Linked DNA regions of Planctellipticum variicoloris. The protein of the gene in region 1 interacts with the protein of each later gene in a pairwise test. Links are inferred from orthologs where the notes say so. Each region holds a gene or a part of one and is shown on either strand. Other genes may lie near its edges.

The links.
Region 2: the proteins of thrS (region 1) and rplA interact in binary tests that used the Escherichia coli proteins (3 or more experiments, as listed by UniProt). The link is inferred for Planctellipticum variicoloris from one-to-one orthologs.

What each region holds. Positions count from the first base shown.
Region 1 is NZ_CP130886.1:2,737,970-2,754,665, reverse strand. What follows is about bases 5,994-8,977. They hold thrS (threonine--tRNA ligase), read left to right. Parts: upstream 5,994-6,358; coding sequence 6,359-8,596; downstream 8,597-8,977. Other genes in these bases: SH412_RS10745 (hypothetical protein), read right to left, coding at 8,788-8,977; SH412_RS10755 (PAS domain S-box protein), read left to right, coding at 5,994-6,140. Outside these bases: SH412_RS10765 (PAS domain S-box protein), read left to right, coding at 11-4,405; SH412_RS10760 (response regulator transcription factor), read left to right, coding at 4,398-5,015; more of SH412_RS10755, read left to right, coding at 5,217-5,993; more of SH412_RS10745, read right to left, coding at 8,978-9,351; SH412_RS10740 (glycoside hydrolase family 18 protein), read right to left, coding at 9,707-10,213; SH412_RS10735 (dihydroorotase), read right to left, coding at 10,480-11,829; SH412_RS10730 (bis(5'-nucleosyl)-tetraphosphatase), read right to left, coding at 12,086-12,529; SH412_RS10725 (neutral/alkaline non-lysosomal ceramidase N-terminal domain-containing protein), read right to left, coding at 12,774-14,156; SH412_RS10720 (hypothetical protein), read left to right, coding at 14,428-14,871; SH412_RS10715 (translocation/assembly module TamB domain-containing protein), read right to left, coding at 15,604-16,696. UniProt on the Escherichia coli protein: Catalyzes the attachment of threonine to tRNA(Thr) in a two-step reaction: L-threonine is first activated by ATP to form Thr-AMP and then transferred to the acceptor end of tRNA(Thr). The rate-limiting step is amino acid activation in the presence of tRNA.
Region 2 is NZ_CP130886.1:1,443,998-1,447,092, forward strand. The notes cover bases 338-3,095. They hold rplA (50S ribosomal protein L1), read right to left. Parts: upstream 2,192-3,095; coding sequence 1,484-2,191; downstream 338-1,483. Other genes in these bases: rplL (50S ribosomal protein L7/L12), read right to left, coding at 382-783; rplJ (50S ribosomal protein L10), read right to left, coding at 877-1,410; rplK (50S ribosomal protein L11), read right to left, coding at 2,253-2,687; nusG (transcription termination/antitermination protein NusG), read right to left, coding at 2,722-3,095. UniProt on the Escherichia coli protein: One of the primary rRNA binding proteins, it binds very close to the 3'-end of the 23S rRNA. Forms part of the L1 stalk. It is often not seen in high-resolution crystal structures, but can be seen in cryo_EM and 3D reconstruction models.

The DNA.
Region 1 (16,696 bases):
ACGAATTCTCATGGAATGTAAAACGTGCGCCAGTTCAGCGCCCGAGACAGCTCGGTATTGCAGTCAGTGTGGCAGCCTGCTGCCGTTCGGGGCTTCCGGATCGGACCACTCCCAGTTGCCGTTCGGTTTCCGTTCCCCGCCATATTTCGCGCAGCGAATACTGGATGCCGCGCCACTGGCGATCGTCGCGCTGGATCCGTCCGGTCGCATCCAGTACATCAATCGATTTCTGGAGGAGCTGAGCGGCCGTCGGCTGGCCGAGATCGCCGGCCGGGACTGGTTCGACACGTTCCTGCCGGAGCGTGATCGAGTACGGATTCGCGAGATCTTTCGAACAGCCGTGACGCAGGCGCCAACCCGCGGCAATCGCAACCCGATTGTCACCGCTTCGGGCGAAGAGCGGGACATTGAGTGGAACGACGAGCTGCTTCAGGACGAACAGGGACGCGTGGCCGGCCTGATCGCAATTGGCCAGGACGTCACGGAACAGGTCCGGGCCGAGCGAGCAGCTCGTGAGAGCGAAGAACGCTTTCGAAAGCTGATGGAGCACAGCACCAAAGTCATCGCACTGTACGACGCAGACACGCGAATTCTGTATCAGAGCCCGTCCGTCCGCGATGTGCTCGGCTACGAACCCGAGGAGATGATCGGACGACTCGCGTTCGAGTACTGCCATCCGGACGATCGGCCGGCGATCCGCGAACGGATGCCGGAAATTCTGTCGACCCCCGGAGCGATTGGAAAAGTTGAGCTGCGCAGCCGCTGCAAGGATGGCTCCTACCGCTGGCTGGAGCTGATCGCCACGAACCGGCTCCACGATCCGACGATCCGGGCCGTCGTCGGGAGCTATCGAGACATCTCCGCACAAAAGGCGGTGGAAGAGATCCTGCGCCTGCAAGAGCAGGCCATCGCGCTGTCGCTCAGACCAATCCTGTTTGCGGACGGCGATGGTTGTCTGAACTCAGCCAATCGGGCTTTCGTGCGAAGCTGGGGTTACGCGGACACATCGGACATCGTCGGTCGCCGGCTGACTGAAGTCTGCGGCCCCCCCGCGGCTGTGGGCGAGATCCTCGACAAGTTGCGGGGAGATGGAAACTGGATCGGAGAACTGACGGGAACCCGCCACGACGGGACTCCGTTTCCAATCGAATGCACTGCCGTTGCAATTCGCGACGACAACGACCGGCTGAAATCCCTCATGATTTCGTGCGCGGATATCACGGAGCGAAAGCGGACTCAGGAAACGCTGCAGCTCAGCGAGCGGCGATTTCGGAAGCTGATTGAGAACAGCGCAGACGCGATTGCGCTCTACGATGCCGCCGGGACGATTCTGTATCGCGTTCCGACGGCGACCGCCATGTTGGGCTATCGGTCGGATGAACTGATCGGACAGAGCGCCTTCGACTATTGCCATCCGGACGACGCCCCCCTGGCGAAAGGAGTGCTCCTGGCAGTCCTGGAGCGGCCCGATCAGCCGGTCCGCCTCGAGCTTCGCTGCCGCACGAAAAGCGGTTCCTACCGTTGGGTGGAACTGGTCGCGACCAACCAGCTTGAAGAGCCTGCAGTCCGTGCGATTGTCGGCAACTACCGCGACATCACGGACCGAAAGGAGTCCGAAGAGCGCGAGGCGGTCCGGCTGGCGAAATTGCGACGACTCTCCGAATTGAGCATGCGGATGGCCGGCGAGCCCCCGTCCGTATTCACGCACGTCGTGCAGATGATCGGCGAGCTGTTCGGCGTCAAAATGGTCTGCCTGATGGTCGTCGAAAACGAGGATCTCGCGTTCCAGGCGATTTTCGCGAACGGCCGGGCAACCGTCGATCATCAACGTTGCGCGTTGGCCGGCACCGCCTGCGGGCTCGTTGCCTCGACCGGAAAACTCCTGATCTTCGACCGTGTTCGAGAGAGATTTCCGGATTCGAAGATTTTTCAAGAGCACAACATCGTCACCTACTGCGGGTTCCCCGCAGTCGACGGCAAAGGTTGCGTCGCCGCCGTCGTTTGCCTGCTGCACGATCATCCGCGCGAGTTCGCAGAGGAAGATCAGGAGTTGCTCCGGCTGATCGGGCAGCGCGTCGCCACCGAAGTCGAACGCACGAGAATTCAAACAGCCCGGCAGCGCGCCGAAGCGGAGCTGCGCAACAGCGAGGAACGATTCCGGACCTTGTTCGAATCGGCCCCGATCCCCATCGTTCTGACCGACCTCGACGGCAGGTACTCCGCCGTCAATCCGGCATTTGAGTCCTCGACCGGATTTTCCGCCGATGAGGTGATCGCAAAAACTTCGGTCGACATCGGACTGATTGCCGCCGAGACCCTCGAAGCTCGCGCCGCCAGCGCGGCCCTGAGATCTCACGGGCGCGTCGACAATCTGGAAGTTCTGACGCGGACCCGTTCGGGCCAGTTGAGAAATTGTCTGTTTTCGTCGCGAGTGGTCAGTCTCGGCGAAGCCCCGCAGGTCCTCTCGCTGGCGATCGATATCACAGAACGCAAACAGGCGGAAGCAGAACTTCGCACGACGAAGGAACGCTACGAGCTGGTGATCCGCGGATTGAACGAGGGGGTCTGGGATCTCAATCTGGTGACAAACGAGCTGACTCCTTCCGAGCGCCTGCTCGAAATGATCGGATTCGATCGAGGCGAGATCTCTCCCGACCTCAATGCCTGGCTCGATCTCGTTCATCCCGAAGACCGTTCGATGGTCGCCGAACAGATTCGTCGCCACAGCGCACGCCGCGAACCGTACAGCATCCGTTTCCGGCATCGACATAAGTCGGGAGACTATCTCTGGTTGCACGGTCGAGGGCAGGCGGTCTGGAACGAACGGGGAGAAGTGATTCAGCTCGCCGGTTCGGTCGCCGACATTACTTCGCAGGTTGAAGCGCAGCAGGCGCTGGAGGCCAGCGAAGAGCGTTTTCGAATGCTCTTCGAGGCGGCTCCGTTCGCCGTCACGGTCAACGGCATGGACGGCCGATTTACCGCCGTCAATCCCGCGTTCGAGCAACTGAGCGGATACGCCGCCAGCGAAGTCCTAGGGCGGATCCCGTTGGATCTCGGAATGGGAACCGGCTCCGTTGGCGTCGAGCTGGTCGTCGACATTCTCGAGCGATCCGGCCGACTGGATTATGTCGAAACGACGACCCGCACGAAGGGCGGTCGCCGCCGAAACGTCCTGTTCTGCTGCCGGCTGGTCACTCTGGGAGGCAAACGCCAGATCCTGTCGTCGTCGATCGACATTACCGATCGCAAACGCGCCGAAGAGGCGCTGCGCACCAGCGAACAGCGACTCGCCGAGGCCCAGCGAATCGCCCACGTCGGCAACTGGCACTGGGAGATTCAGACCGATGAAATCGCCTGGAGCGACGAGGTCTATCGGATTTTCGGAATGACGCCCCGATCGATCACGCCCCACTATCAGACCGAGTTCCTGAATCTCGCCCACCCCGAGGACCGTTCGGCAATCATCGCTGCCGTCCGCGAAACACTGGAGACCGGCCGCCCGTACGTCATCGAGCACCGGATCCGCCGCGCCGACGGAACCGAGCGCATTGTTCGTGAAAACGGAGAAGTCGTCCGCGACGAGCATGGGCATACGATCGGTATGAAGGGCACCGTGCAGGACATCACCGAACGGATCGCCGCCGAGTCGCAACTGAAGCTCCTCCGCGATGAAATGGCGCACGTAGCCCGCCTCGGCATGCTGGGAGAACTGGCCGCCGGGATCGCGCACGAGCTCAATCAGCCCCTCGCCGCAATCGCCAACTACGCCTTCGCCGTCGAATCGCGGCTGGCTCGCCAGTCGGAGGCCGGACGCCGACAGGCGCCGGAATCGAACCGGTCGATTATCCGACGGATTTCCGATCAGGCCGAGCGGGGGGGCGAGATCATCCGGCGGCTCCAGGCGATGATTCGCAACCAGCCGTCGCAGCGGTCGACCGTCTCGATCTCCAGGCTGATTGACGAAGTGCTGGCCCTCCTGGCCGGTGATCTGCGGCTGGCCCAGATTGATGTTTCCGTCGACGCGCCCGAGTCCCTGCCCTCCGTCATGGTTGATCCTGTTCAGATTCAGCAGGTTCTGTTTAATCTGATCCGAAATTCGATCGAGTCCTTGCGACAGCAGTCGGAGAATCGCCGCCTGGGAATTCGGGCCGATCTCGAACCGGAGTCGATGCTCCGGATTCGAGTCCGCGACTCCGGAGCAGGCGTCCCGGCCGATATGCAACCGCGCCTCTTCACTCCGTTTGCAACGTCAAAACCCAAGGGGCTGGGGCTGGGACTGCCCATCAGCAAGCGTATCATCGAGTTCCACGGCGGCGAGATTTGCTGCAATGCCGCAATCGACTCTGGATTCGAGGTCTGTTTCAGCCTGCCCATCGCCGACGGAGAAAGCTGCTCACATGCCTGAAGTACCAACCGTGTTTGTGGTGGATGACGACCTCGCCGTGCTCCACTCGCTGCAGACTCTGCTCGAGGAACAAGGATTGCCGGCGGAATGCTTCTCGTCGGCAGAAGCGTTCCTGAAGAGCGTAGATCCGCAGCGACCGGGTTGCCTGGTGGCGGACCTGCGGATGCCGGGCGTAACGGGGCTGCAACTCCTGCAACGCCTGGCGGAAAGTCGCCAGGGTCGCCCGACCGTCGTCATTTCGGGGTTTGCCGAGGTGAGCAGCGTCGTGCAGTCGATGAAGCTGGGGGCGATCGACGTCCTCGAAAAGCCTTTTCATCCGGGCAAATTTCTGGCAGCAGTCCGCAACGCGCTTCAGATCGACGACCAGTTGAGAGCCAGCACGGCCGAACAGCGAAGTGCGCTGGCTCAGATCGAAAAATTGACCGCGGATGAAAGGCCGGTCATGGCGGGAATTGTCCGCGGACTGACCAACCGCGAGATCGCCGACGAACTGGACGTGAGCCTACGGACCGTCCAGTTCCGACGATCCAGCCTGATGGCGACCCTGGGGCTGGAATCCAAGTCGCAACTGATCGAACTGGCGCAGCGTGCGGGCTGGTCGGCAACCTGACGTCACACCGCCGCCACAAGACCCATGTGCACACAAAATCAACTGCGTTGCGCATCCTGCGCAAATCACAAAGGATCGGAGAATCCGAACTCCGAGGTCCTCTGCAAACTGACGAAGAGATAATGTCGTCACGTGGTCACGTAGCGACACATACATTTCAACGCGTTCGCGACTTCATCAGTTCCAGCGGGCCAGGGATCGATGCGAGATGCAAAGTACGAGGCGCTGATCGCCGCCGCCCCGGATGCGATTATCAGCATTGACGCCTGCGGAATTGTCGTCGACTTCAATCCCGCCGCGGAACGGATCTTCGGCTACGAGGCGCACGAAATCGTAGGCCGGAATGTCTCGTTGCTGATGCCCGATCCCTACCGGAATCTGCACGATTCCTTCCTCGAACGATATCTCCGAACTGGAGAAAATCAGGTCATCGGAATCGGAAGAGAAGTCCGTGCCGTGCGGAAGGACGGGAGAATCTTTCCGATGGATCTGTCGGTCTGCGAAGTCACGACCGAATCCGACCATTTGTTCATCGGCATCGTTCGCGACATCAGCCCCCGCAAGGCGCTCGACTTGCGCCTTGTCGAGGAACAGCGGAATGCCGTCGACGGGCAACTCCAACTGCTTCGTCGCTGCAGTCGCCTCGAACAGGAAAACTCCGAACTTCGCCAGTCTCAGGCGGCGGCAACCAGCACCGGAGACCTCCTCAGAGCAGTCCTGAGCGCCAGTCGGATCCTGGCGGCGGATGACGACGCCGACTCCCGATTCCTCATCAAACGCTTTCTCGAATCGGCCGGCGCGGTCGTCGACACCGTCGTCAACGGCCTGGAGGCCATTGAAGCCGTCAATCAGGGCCTGCGACAGGGTGTCCAGTATGCCGCGATCGTGCTCGACCTGCATATGCCCGTCATGGACGGACGTCGCACGGCGGTCGAACTGCGACGGCTGGGTTACGCGGGGCCGCTCCTGGCGCTCACAGCCGACGTCTTCGGTCAGCGCGAACTGCCGGTCGAGAAATGCGGGTACGACGCCTGCCTGTTCAAGCCGATCAACAAATCCGCGCTGATCCAGGGGCTTCAGCGACAGATCGAGCTGGGCGAGCAGCGTGGCGGGCTCCGCGGTTGAGCCGCTCCAGGATCCCCCGATCGTCCATCCCGCTCGGGATTCTTCGTGACCTCCCTGCAGCGAATGACACCGCACCGAACCTCCGCTCACCGTCGGCTCTCGAACACAACAACGCCTCGATCCCCCCTCCATCCGGAGATTGACGGTCCGACCGGCGGTCCGATATAACACGGCCTCGCCGCCGCAAATCGTGGTGTGGCGGCGAGTTTCGCTCATTTGTGCCCGTCCGGCCACCCGACCGGCCGGCCGACGGAAAGTCTTCATCGATGTTGCAGGTACGTCTCCCGGACGGAGCAGTTCTGGAGGTCGCCGACAACGCGACCGCTCTGGATGTCGCCAACAAGATCAGCCCCCGGCTCGGTAGCGCCGCGCTGGGCGCAGTCGTTTCCGGAACGGTTGTGGACGTCATGCGGCCTCTGTTCGAGGCCACCGAAGAGCGCCCGGTCCCGGTCCAGATCCTGACCGAGAAAGACCCCCAATCGCTCGGAATCCTCCGGCACTCCTGCGCCCACGTGATGGCCCGCGCCGTCACCCGGCTGTTTCCCGACGTGGAGCTGGCGTTCGGACCGACAACCGGCCAGGGCTACTACTACGACATGGCCCTGCCGCATCAGATCAGCGAGGATGACTTCCCGCGGATCGAAGCCGAAATGGCGCGCATCGTCGCCCAGGCCGAGCCGTTCGAGCGTTTCGTGACCGATCGGGACGAGGCGCTGAAACTGGTCGAGGGGATGTCGCAGTCCCTCAAGAGCGAGCACATCCGGACCGGGCTGGCCAGCCATTCCACCGTCAGCTTCTACCGGCAAGGGGAGTTCGTCGATCTTTGCCGCGGCCCGCACGTGCCGGACGCCAAACGGATTAAGGCCTTCAAGCTGCTGTCCGTCGCCGGCGCCTACTGGAAGGGGGACTCCAGCGGTCGCCAGCTCCAGCGGCTCTACGGAACCGCCTGGTTCTCGCAGAAAGATCAGGATGCCTACCTGGATCAGGTCAACGAGGCCAAACGCCGCGATCACCGCGTCCTCGGCAAACAGCTCGGCCTGTTCACCATCAGCCAGGAAGTCGGCCAGGGGCTCTGCTTGTGGATGCCCAAGGGGGCGACCATCCGCGTCATCCTCGAAGACTTCATCAAGCAGGAATTGCTCAAACGGGGCTACCAGCCGGTCTACACCCCGCACATCGGACGCGTCGAACTCTACGAAACCAGCGGCCACTTCCCGTACTACCGCGATTCGCAGTTCGCCCCGCTCTATGGTCACGACGGCGGCCAGCTCGTCGACTTCTGGATTCGGAAGCTCCAGGAAGGTGTGCTGTCCGCCGAGGACGAAGCGAAACTCTTCGAGTCGGCCCGCGTCCTGGCGGTCGATGTCACCGAGTACCCGCGCAATGGCTCTCCCGAACAGAAAGTCGCCGCCCTGCGGACCTGGGAAAAGCAGCAGGAACGCTACCTGCTCAAGCCCATGAACTGCCCGCACCACATCCAGATTTACAAGTCGCAGCCGCGCAGCTACCGGGATCTCCCCGTCCGGCTCGCCGAGTTCGGGACCGTCTATCGCCACGAACAGTCAGGCGAACTCAACGGCATGCTCCGCGTCCGCGGACTGACCCAGGACGACGCCCACCTCTTCTGCACTCCGGAGCAGGTCGAGCACGAGTTCCGCAGCACGCTGGAGCTGGTCAAGTTCGTCCTCGCCAGCGTCGGCCTGGACGACTACCGCATTCAGTTGTCGCTGCGCGATCCCAAGAGCGACAAATACGCCGGCGAGCCCGCGATGTGGGCGACCGCCGAGGGAACCCTGCGCCGAGTTCTGCAGGAAGCGGGCCTGTCGTTCAGCGAACGGGAAGGCGAAGCGGCCTTCTACGGCCCCAAGACCGACTTCATGGTCCGGGACGCCATCGGCCGCGAGTGGCAGCTCGGCACCGTGCAGCTCGACTTCCTCCTGCCGGAACGCTTCCAGCTCGAATACGTCGGGGCCGACAACCAGGCCCACCAGCCCGTGATGATTCACCGCGCCCCGTTCGGCTCGATGGAGCGCTTCACCGGCATGCTGATCGAGCACTTCGCCGGGGCGTTCCCTCTCTGGCTGGCGCCCGAGCAGGTCCGCGTGATGTCGATCGGCGAGAAGTTCGAAGACTACGCCCGCCAGGTCGAAGCACAGTTCCGGTCCGCCGGCTTCCGCGTCGGGACCGACTTGCGGAGCTGCAAGATCAACGCCAAGGTCCGCGACGCCCAGCTCGAACTGATCCCCTACATGCTGGTCGTCGGCGGCCGGGACGTCGAAAACGGCACCGTTTCGCTGCGAGACCGCATCGACGGCGAACTCGGCGCCATGCCGATCGCCGACGCAATCGCCCGGCTGCAGACGGAAGTCACCGAACGCAAGGTCCGCCAGGTCCAGAAGGCGGCCCCGAATCCGTACGCCGAGTCGGCCGCGGATACGGAAGAGCACGAGTATTAGGAGCGGGTATCAGGTCTCGGGATTCGGGTATCGCAGACGAAATTTCTGCCGGAGCGTGAATTGCTCGTCGTTTGAGAACCGGGCGGGTGCCCATGTGAAGTCGGTTGGGTTCGCGTGGGATCGAGGGAAGGTGCGGCAACCGTAACGTTGGAATTCAGCGGCCGCCGGAGGCGGTCCGCTGGAATGGCGAGTTAGCCGGCCCCCCACGATTTCACGACAACAAAGTCTTGCTTTTCTTCATCCCACCTAGATTCAGCCCCCACGATTGCAGACGAGTCGTCACCGAACACTTGGAACAACTCCAAAAGGTCCTCGATTCGAAACTCATAGGCCCACTTGTGCCGCTTGTAATCCGAGAAGACGAGCATCGAGACGAAGGATCGATCTTCCGACCACGTTTCCATCCAGTAGTAGTGGATGAGTTGGTTGCACACGTCAAGGGCGGATAAGACGACCGACTCGGGGTGCTCCATATCGAAGCGCTCGTTCGGCCAACCCGAACCAGTTGCCGTAAATGGACGGCTGCCGATTTTCTTGTAACGCAGCGCCGACATGCCGGTGCTGCGCGCTTGATCGTTGACCTTCGGCCGTTCTAGCAGCGAGCGGACTTGAAAGGCCGCCAGCATCAGCTTGCGCTCGAATAGAACCTGCTGTTTCTCAGACCACCTGCGATACGCGCGATGCTTTTTCAGCCAAGCGAGATCGGCCCTCAACTCGGTGCGCCAATATCTGGACTCAATCATTGCGGCGGCCAACTAGTTTTGAGGCGGGTGGCTCTGGATGCAATTCTGAGGGCTACCGGGTCGCGGGACGCCAGGAGTTTGCGCGAGGGATGATTGTGGGGTGAACCTCTCGCGGCCCTGCGGCCCAGCGAGGTCGAAAACGGCCAAGTTGGGCTACCCGGCGGCGCCATTGATTCGAACAGAACGGACTGAGGCAAAATGGACGCCAATACTCCGGCTGTGATGAGTCCTTGCAATTAATGCAAACATCGAGCGACATCACGTCCCGCCTGCCGCATAACGGCGGTGGTTAGCGGGCTGCCGCCAAGAGGCCGTGGTTTCAAGACCGCATAATCGACGGCACCCTTGAACGCTTGGTTCTGATATATTATGCGTAACCTTGCCATCCGGAGGAACTTGGGACGAAACCTGATCCAGGTGGAATATCGACATAGCCTGCAAGTGGGGGCGTCGTCAGGGGTGGTTGCGTAGTTGTCGTGGTGGTCGTCACCAATCTAATTGGCTCGTCCGATGACAAGGGCCACTCACTCGGTCGCTCGGAAATTGCAAATGCGAGCGATTGGTCGCGATGCGCGTGGGCATATTCGAGACACGATGCAATTTCATCGTATGCGATTTTTGTATGTGAGCGAATCGTGTCGATGCCTTGCCAAAAGTCGCCATAAAGACAGATCCCAAGTACTATTCCGATGGCGTTCTTTTTCGCGAAGACCATCCACCCCTTCAAGCGACCAACAAACTGCATGTATGCGCCTTCATTGGCGAGTTCGTTCGGATTTGGCTGACCGCATTTCACTTCCACATCGCCATCAAACTTGTCGAGAACGGCCCGAAAGGCAGCCAAGATCTCGTCTTTGCTAGGTGGTTGGTCCATCGTCGTTTTTCCATTAGCAGAACTTGTGCCTACACTGATCCGTGTGTTACCTGTAGTCCGCAAACTTACACCCGAGCATGCAGGCGACGAATCGCCGCAACTCGATCGTATTTATCAGCGACATGCTCGCAACGTCTTCTGGCGGCCTGACAGGCGGTTTCAGCCTATCACTCATCGGGCCGGAGAGCCAGAACAGTCCGTCTGCCGTGCAGCGGACGCCCCATCCGCCCGTCAATCACAATTGTGCGACCAACCGGCGCAACGCCCTATTCGGGCGACGTCGAAACCTCATCCGCCCAGTACCCGCCCCGCCCGTGATCGTATTCGATCTCCGTGCCGCGGGCCGCGTCATCGATCTTTCCGTCCGCGAACACCGTCCCGCCGCCGACGATGGTCCGCACCGGCCAGCCGGTCAGCGTCACGCCGTCCCACGGACTCCAGCGGGCCTTTGTCTCCTGCTCGGCATTCCGGATCGTCTGCCGCCGGTCGAGATCCACCAGCACCACATCGGCGTCGTAACCCTTGGCGATCCGGCCTTTCCGCTGCAGGTCCCACACGCGGGCCGGGGCGTCGCACATCCAGTCGACGACCTGCTCCAGCGTGCAGAGTCCGTGATGAACGCGATCCAGCAGCAGCGCCAGCGAATTCTCCACGGCGGGCAATCCCGAAGGCGACTTCGGATACGGTTGCCGCTTCTCCTCCAGCGTATGCGGGGCGTGGTCCGTGGCGATCACCTGAATCGTCCCGTCCAGCAGGCCCTGCCAGAGGGCCGCGTTGTCCGCGGCTGTCTTGATCGACGGATTCATCTGCACCAGCGTCCCCAACCGCTCGTAGTCGTCGACGTTGAACAGCAGGTGATGCGGGCAGACCTCCGCCGTAATCAGCTTGCGATGATCCCGCACGATCGGCAGTTCCGCCGCCGTGGAAACGTGCAGCACGTGAAATCGATGATTGTGGCGATAGGCCAGGTCGAGCGCCCGCGTCGTGGCGATGACAGCCGCCTTCTCGTCACGGATCTTCGAGTGGTCGCGAAGTTCCGTTCCGCCGCCGAGGGCCGCGGCATTGGCCCGGACGGTCGATTCGTCTTCGCAGTGGGCGCAGATCGGCAGCGTCGTCTCAGCGAAGATCCGCTCCAGCGCCGGCTGCTGGTCGACCAGCAGATCGCCAGTGCTCGATCCGATAAAAATCTTGATCCCGGGCGTCCGGCGAACCGCCTGCAGCTCGGCCAAGTTCTCCGGCGTCGCGCCGATGTAGAATCCGTAGTTGACCAGCGACTTCCCGGCGGCCAGCGCCAGCTTCTCGGCCAGCCGTTCGACCGTGGTCGTGGTCGGCTTGGTGTTGGGCATCTCCAGAAAAGAGGTCACTCCCCCCTTCGCGCACGCGCGAGACGCGGTGTGCAGATCTTCTTTATGCGTCAGCCCCGGATCGCGGAAGTGCACTTGATCGTCGACGACGCCTGGAATGACATGCAGCCCCGTGGCATCGATCACCTCGTCCGCGGCGGCCGTCCGCGGCGGATCGATGGCCAGAATCCGCCCGTCTTCCAGCAGCAGATCGACTTTCGCCGTCTGATCGGGCAGGACGCAGGTTCCGCCGTGAATTCGCGTTCGCATGATTCGTCTTCGTTCCTGTTCGGAAAGAAGAAGATTTCACCGCGGAGACGCGGAGGACGCGGAGAAGACCAGGAGCAAGAAAGTGAAAAGTGAGTATTGAATAGTGAGTAGTGCAAAGTGACGGAGAGTGGCAGGCCCAAACGGCTCATACCACTTCTCACTTTGCATTACTCACTACTCACTTTTCACTTTCCTGGGATTTCTCTTCTGAACTCCGCGTCCTCCGCGTCTCCGCGGTGAATCCTCTTTATTAACTGATTCAAACGCAATCGGTCGGAATCGGGTGCTCGGCGAAGAACTTTTCGCAGGCTTCCAGCAGCGGGTTGATCGTGAACCGCTGGATGTCGTGCGGCGGTTCCCAGTTCCGCCATTCGAAGTCGCCGTGCTCGGTCACCGTAATCGGGCTGTCCTTCAGCAGCCAGCCGATGAAGATCACGAGAGTTTTCTCGACTCGGCCGGGGCCGAAGCGGGCTTCGTAGGGGTGATAGACCTCGCTGTAGCGGAAGCCCGGCTGGAGCCTGACCGAGTGAAACGAAATCCCCGTCTCTTCCCACATTTCCCGCAGCGCGCACTGCTCCTCAGTCTCCCCTTCCTCAATGTGCCCCTTCGGCAGATCGTAGCGATGGGGATGCTTCATCAACAGAAACGAGAGCTGCGGCTGCCGCCGAAAAACGAGAACTCCGCAGGCCTTGGTCTTCTTCATAACGAATCAGGTTTCTTAGCGATTGACCGGTAAAAAGCGGCTGATCGCAAATCGCGGATCGCTCATCGCCAGAAAGGTCAACCGGATGCTCCGTATTCTCTGGCTCTAGACTCTCATCTCTAGACTCTCAACTTCTTTCGACATTCCGCCTTCGACATTCGACATCTCCTACCATCGCCTTCTACGCGGTCTCTGCCCCCTCCGCGAGAGATCTTCTCTCCTCCGCATGGACTGCACCGAATGGCTACCTGGCGTTCAATCGCTTCACCAGGCGATCGACGCCGGCGGCGACCCGTTCCTCGACGTCTTCCGCCCAGCGATGGGCCGGCTGACCGTAGACCATCATCGAACTCTGCCCCTCGTAGCCCCCCTCCAGCAGGACGCGATACGACGGAATGTAGGCCATCACGTCGTTCGTATAACCGCTGACCCACGCGTCCTGTCCGTACTCGGCCTTGAACCGCAGGACGTAATCGACGACGACTTCGCCGCCGAGCGTGATCCACAACTGGTCGCCGCCGAGCTTCCAGGCCTGAATCGGATAGGGATACTCGCGCGGCAGCGCATGCCCCGCTTCGACTTCTTTCAGCAGCCGGGCGCCCCACCGTTGCGTGTAATTGACCGGCCCGCCGGCCAGCTTCTTGAGCTCTTCCCGCGTCGGCATCGGCCCCAGCACCAGGGGTGTGACCTCCAGCTCCATCTGCAGCGTCGGAGCGACTGGCGTCATCGGCTGCGCCAGGACAGCGTCGACGGCGTCCGCCAGCCGCTTCCCGTACTCCTTGGCGAGTTCCAGCGTCCGGCGGGGAATGGGGTTCTGATCGGCTCCGCAGCCCATGCCGAACAGGGCCGTGGCTCCCGGATGCCGTTCTTCCAGCAGTTCCTCGGCGAATCCCGCGTAGTCGCCGCTCCAGAGCTGGAAACCCAGCGTCGTATTGTGGCAGGCGTAGATGAAGAAGACGCCGATCAGTTCTTTCTTCGCATTGTGGACCGCCAGGACGGGGACGGAATGATCGTCCGGCCCCAGAAGCTGGTTCTCCGCCCGTCGCTTCGGGACATCTCCTTCGGGGTTCCGTCGGCGGTTGACGGCGAAGTCTGTCTGCCCCACGCCACGCGACAGAGTCGCCGGCTGCAGATTGGCGATCGCCTGCTCGATAGTCTTGACGATTTCCGCCGTCAGCCAGTCCGAGTATTCGTCGATCAACGAGAGTTGCTTGTCATCGAGCGGATAGATGTCGTAGAGGGCCCCTTTGAGGACCGGCCCGCAGTGCGTGTGGGAGGCGTGCAGCATGATCTGCGCGGGGGAAAGTCCCAGCTTCGCCTGGAGCTGCTCGCAGACTGCCGTGTAGATGCCACGGGGAATCCCGAGCGTATCGCTCGATAGAATGACGCCCCGCTTGCCGGCGGCGTCTTCCAGGGCCAGAGCCCGGATCCAGATGTCGTGGTGCTTCCCTTCCGCGGGAGCGGTCCGGCCGCCGTAACCGGCCATCCAGAGGGGCTTGTCGGGCGTGATGACGGCCTTGGCCAGTCCGGCTTTCCAGCCCGGTTCTGCCGCGACGAGTGCTCCCGCGAACAGCGAGAGCAGCAGGAACGAGCAGCAGAATCGAGCGAGCCATCTGCCGGTTTTCATCGAACCTCTCCGTAACGGATGACGCCTGCGGTCTGGTCGCCCCGTGGCGACACCTGTGACTGTTGTACGCGGAGATGCGGCGCGGGGAAAGGGTGCAGCGGGGAAGTGGCGAGTGGTCGGTGATGCACGGTGAGTGAGGAGAGACGATCGAGCTGGAGCCAGACGGCTGGAATGACGTGTTGCGAGCACAATTCGGCCGGCGGGAGTCTGCCGTCCGGGGAGGTGTTATACTGGGGGCGCATCGTCCGACTTCCTCCGTCAGAAGACTCTCATGCCGAAGAAATGCGTGCGTTATCAGTCGTCGTTCAAGATCCTCGGCTGGCCGTTGCTGGCCGTCGCCTGCGGACCTGACCCGGCAACGGGCGAAACACGCGGCTGGGCGCGCGGGATCATTGCCTTCGGGGACATCGCCACGGGCGTAATCGCCATCGGCGGCTTGGCGGGAGGCGGGATCGCGGTCGGCGGACTCGCCTGCGGCCTGGCGACAGTCGGCGGAGTCGCCCTGGGCGGCCTCGTTCTCGCCGGCGTGGCGATCGGCGGAGTCTCGTTCGGCGGCGTCGCCGTCGGTCACTATGCCAAGGGGGGAGTCGGAGTCGGCACCTACGTCGTCAGCCCGAAGCGCCAGGATCCGGAGGCACTGCGAGTCTTCGGCGGCAAGACGCGGGAAGAGAAGGTTGACCGGCCGCCGATGGAAGAGGACGCAAAGAAAGAATGACGCGAAGCGTCATCTCCGGAAGCGCCCAGTCAAAGCCCTGAAGCGAGAAATCGTCTTCACTCACCACTCACCACTTTCATCTCTCTGCGATCCCCGAATCCCGATACCCGATACCCGATACCCGTTTCCAGATGAGCGGCGGCGCGGCCGGTCGTCACCGGCCCGCGCCTGGTCCAGCGGGTTCGTCGTGCAGGTCGTGCGACGGGGAGAGCGGAGGGCGATCACTCGGCCGCGGCTTCCTGCCGGCGGGGCGCCTCGCCATTCCGCGACCGCTCGTCGACCCTTCGCGAGCGGTTTGCACGACGATCCCGATGACACTGCTCAGCTCATCCAGCTCCTCCGACGGTCGGACGTCGCTGCGATCGCCCGGCTTGCGGGGACAACAGGCGGCGACGCGGCAACAACCCGACCACTCACGCTTTCACTCTCTCGCGACGAGAGTGGGATCGGCCGGTTCCCCGACAAATCTTCGCCTGTCAAACGGCAACGATCACGGAATCCGGGTGAGAGCCGGAGGCTGTAGCGATTGTGCCGGATCGGAAGGGCGGCGCCCGTTTCGAGGGGAGGCCCCCCCCGGGTGGCACGCCCAGAGGCTTTGCGATGGGCGTGGTTCTCGGCACAAAGACACGCCCTTCGAGGACTCTGGGCGTGCCACCCAAATCGATCTTGGTGCTTGGTGCTTGGTGCTTGGAGTTTTGTTTCAGATTTCGTGCTTCGAATTTCGGATTTGAACTACCGTGGCCTCGGCAGCAGTTTGTCCAGCCCCCGACCCAGCTTGTCTTCGATTGCCTTCTGAAGCTTATCCTCGGCCCCTCCAAGCTTGTCGTTCAGCAGCGAGCCCGCCGTCGACGACGCGATCATCCGGCCCAGCTCGGCAATGGCCTGACTGTCGAGCTGAGGGCGATTGATGGAGCCGCGGACGGGAATGCGAATCGACTTCCCCTTCAATCCGGCCAGATACTTCTTGCCCGCGATCCAGTCGTCTTCGATCGGGATCTCCGCGATCAGGTCGATGGTTTCATCGAAGCCCACCGAACCCTGCGTGCGAATCGTGTATTCGCCGACACGCATCACGAGCTGCTGGTGATGGACCCGCCCCTCGATCACGCGGAATGGAACAGTCTGCTCGGCGAGCTTGATCCAGACCTTGTCGGCCGAGGCGGCGCCAAGCGGCTTCCCCTGGATCAGACCTTTGACCTGCTGCACGACCTCCGTGTAACGCAGCGCCAGCGGGCCGGGACGGACATCGACGCCGTGAATCTGCAGCGCGCCGGCCACGTCGCCGGCGCGGAGCGAGTCCAGCGGAACGGTCGCGCCGGTCAGATCGAGGGAGAAGCGGCCGTCGACGACCGCGGCGTCCGCAAGCATCGGGCCGACGTACTTCATCCATGTCGCGCACAGTTCGGGGGACGCCCGCACCTGGTCAATCACCCGGCCCTCGCCAAGGGTCAGCAGGCTTGGAGTGCGATCGAACCGCACGACCGGTTGCGCCCGCACATGCCCCTCCGCGACAGGAATGTCCTGCATGCCGAAGCGGCAGATCCCGCTCACCAGGTCGACCGAGATGGTTCCCGCACCGACCGGCAAAGCGTAGACCTGCGCGCTGTTCCAGCCGACAGCCGCCCTCCCCTGCCAGTCGGGACCGATCGCCGCGGTGGTCGCCGCCGGCGAGGTGGCCAGGCTGACGGTCGTCGCCGGGATCTTTCCCGAGGTCGGCGTCGCGGCGCTCACCAGCGTCCCTTCGAACGAAAACGCCTGCTGTCCCGCTCCGTCGATCTTGAACTGTTTCGTGACGGACGGCCCGAGCCGCGGCGATATTCGGGAC
Region 2 (3,095 bases), 1.3 Mb from region 1 along the record:
ACGCGCGACCATACACTTTCCGCGACCTGCCAAACCGGAAAGAATAACCGAACGAACGCGCGGATCAACCTCAGCCATCCGCACGTTGCTCCCGCTCAAACCACATTTCACAGCAATGGGGAGCGGCTTCTCTCCCGAGCACGAATCACACCCGAGACCCGTCCATCCCTGAACGGACAAGACCAGTAGACTGCGAGACGGCGGCGGGCCGTACGCATGGCGTCCTCCTGATTGGCGAAAGCGGCATAGCTGCGGCCCGGACGCGGAATCCACGCCGGGCCGCAGCATGATCGCCTAGCAGGCTACACCAATCACCCCCGTTCGTCAAATGTTCTCTTGACAAACGCGGAAAAATCGGTGCAGTACGCCTGTCGTCCAACTCTACTTGATCTCGACCTTGGCGCCGGCGGCTTCCAGTTCGGCCTTCAGCTTGTCGGCGTCTTCCTTCGAAACGCCCGACTTCACGGCCTTCGGAGCGGCTTCCACCAGGTCCTTGGCTTCCTTCAGACCCAGGCTCGTCGCCGCGCGAACTACCTTGATCACGCCGATCTTGTTGTCGCCGATCGCGGCAAGAACCACGTCGAACTCGGTCTTTTCCTCGGCGGCGGCCGGCGCACCAGCGCCGGGAGCAGCCGCCATCATCACGGCCCCGCCGGCAGCCGGCTCGATCCCGTGCTGCTGCTTCAGGTAGTCGGCCAGGGCCTTGGCCTGAAGCAGCGTCAGGTTAGCAATCTTGTCGCCCAGATCCGTCGTCGAGGCGTCGAAAGTCGCCACTTCAGTCATTTCCCCAGATCCTTTCTTCGTCGCAAAAAACCGATACTCAAATCATTAGATAGTGGTTGCCGGCCGACGCGGCCTCAGCACACCGCGTCCCGCTTACGCGGCGGGAGCATCCCCGCCGTCTTTGTCCGCCATCGCCTTGATCGCGCCGGCGACGCGACCTCCCGGCCCCAGCAGGGCCGCAGCCAGGTTGGCGCCTGGTGAGAGTATCTGTGCGACGAGGTCGGACAGCAGCTCTGCGCGGCCCTTGCTCTTCGACAGATCCTCAACATTCTTAGCCGTCAACGACGTCGCGCCGATCGCGCCGCCCCTGATCTCCAGCTCTTTAATCTGCGTCGCCTGCTCGGACAGTTCCCGAGACAAAGCAACGATATCTTCTCCACCGAACGCAATCGTCGACGGGCCGGTGAGCACGGCGCCCAGCCCGGTCAGACCGAGATCGCTGAGCGCCTTGCGAGCGACCGCGTTCTTCACGCCGAGCAGCCGGATGCCCTTCTTGCGCAACGTCAGCCGGAGTTTGTTGGCCGTGACGGCATTCACCTTGGAAGCGTCCAGCACCAGCACTTCACGATACTCGCCAACCCGTTCACGGATTTCCGAGATCATGAGATTCTTAACGACCTTGCTCATCTCTATCCCATACCCGGCAGCACCGACTGCCCCAGAAATTCCGTGCACGAACCCCGCAGACCGGTCTCGCCGATTAAACGGCCGCGACCGTCACGCCGGGAGACATAGTCGCCTGGACGCTGACGTTCCGAATGTACTGTCCCTTCGAGGTCGCCGGCTTCAGCGCCCGAATGTACTTCAGGAAAGCCTCGACATTCTCCACCAGCGGCGTCTCATCGAACGACAGCTTGCCGACGACGCAGTGGACATTGCCGCCGTCGTCGACGCGGAACTCCACCTTGCCGGCCCGATACTCTTTCACGGCGGCCGCCACATCCTGCGTCACCGTGCCCGCTCGCGGCGACGGCATCAGGCCGCGAGGCCCCAGCACGCGGCCGAGCGGACCGACAACACCCATCATGTCCGGCGTCGCAATTGCAACGTCGAAGTCGGTCCAGCCGGTTTTGATCTTATCCGCCAGTTCTTTGCCACCGACGAACTCGGCGCCTGCCGCCGTCGCGATCGCGACGTTATCGCCCTGACAAAACACCAGGACGCGCTTCGACTTGCCGATCCCGTGCGGCAGCACGATCGAGCCGCGGACGATCTGATCCGCCTGCCGAGGATCCACCCCAAGCCGGATCGAAATCGTCACGGTCTGATCGAACCGGCACTTTCGGATCGCTGCGGGGAGCGTCCCTTCGAGCTGTTTCAACGTCTTCACCGCAGAGGGAAGATCCACCGTGCCCAAGCTCTGGACCTGAGACTGCAAATGTCGCATGCGCTTGGAAAGATGCGCCATGACAACGATCCGATCAAAAGAACCAACTGTTCGCACCAGAGACCAGCCGCCACCCCGGCAGCTAGTCCACCACTTCCAGCCCCATGCTGCGCGCCGTTCCGGCGATCACTTTCGCCGCCTGTTCGAGGCTCGAAGAATTCATGTCTTCGAACTTCGTCCTGGCGATCTCAAGCAACTGGGCCTGAGTGACTGTCCCCACCTTCTCCGCCTTCGGATTCACCGCGCCCTTGGCAATCTTGGCGGCCTGTTTCAACAGCACCGACGCCGGCGGGCTTTTCAGAATAAAGGTGAACGACCGATCGTCGTAGATCGTGATCACGACCGGAACGATCATGCCGTTCAGATCGCGAGTCTTCTCGTTAAACTGGGTCACAAACTGACCCAGGTTCACGCCGTGCGGACCGAGAGCCGTACCGACGGGAGGAGCAGGCGTCGCCTTGCCACCCGGGATCTGGACCTTGACCTGCGCCTTAACTTTCGCGGATTTCTTCGCCATTTGCCCAAGCTCTGCGCGGATTCAGCTCGCGCTCTCAGGAGCGTTCGACCTGCCAGTATTCGAGATCCACCGGCGTCGAACGCCCGAAGATCTCGATCAGCACCGTAATCTTGCCGTTGGCCTCGTCGATCGCGTGAATCGTCCCCTGAAACGTATCAAAGGGACCGTCTTTAATCTTCACCATATCGCCGGTCTCAAAGTCCACCTTGACCTTGGCCGGTTCTTCTTTGCGACTCTGCTCGACACCGAGCATTCGCTGGATTTCATCTTCCCGCATCGGGATCGGCTTGCCGGCCGCTCCCGTAAAATCCCCAACCCCCCCGGTCGTGCGCACCAAGTACCAGGTGTCGTCATTGAGAACCATGTGCACCATCAGGTAGCCCGGGTACAACTTGTGCTCAACGACTC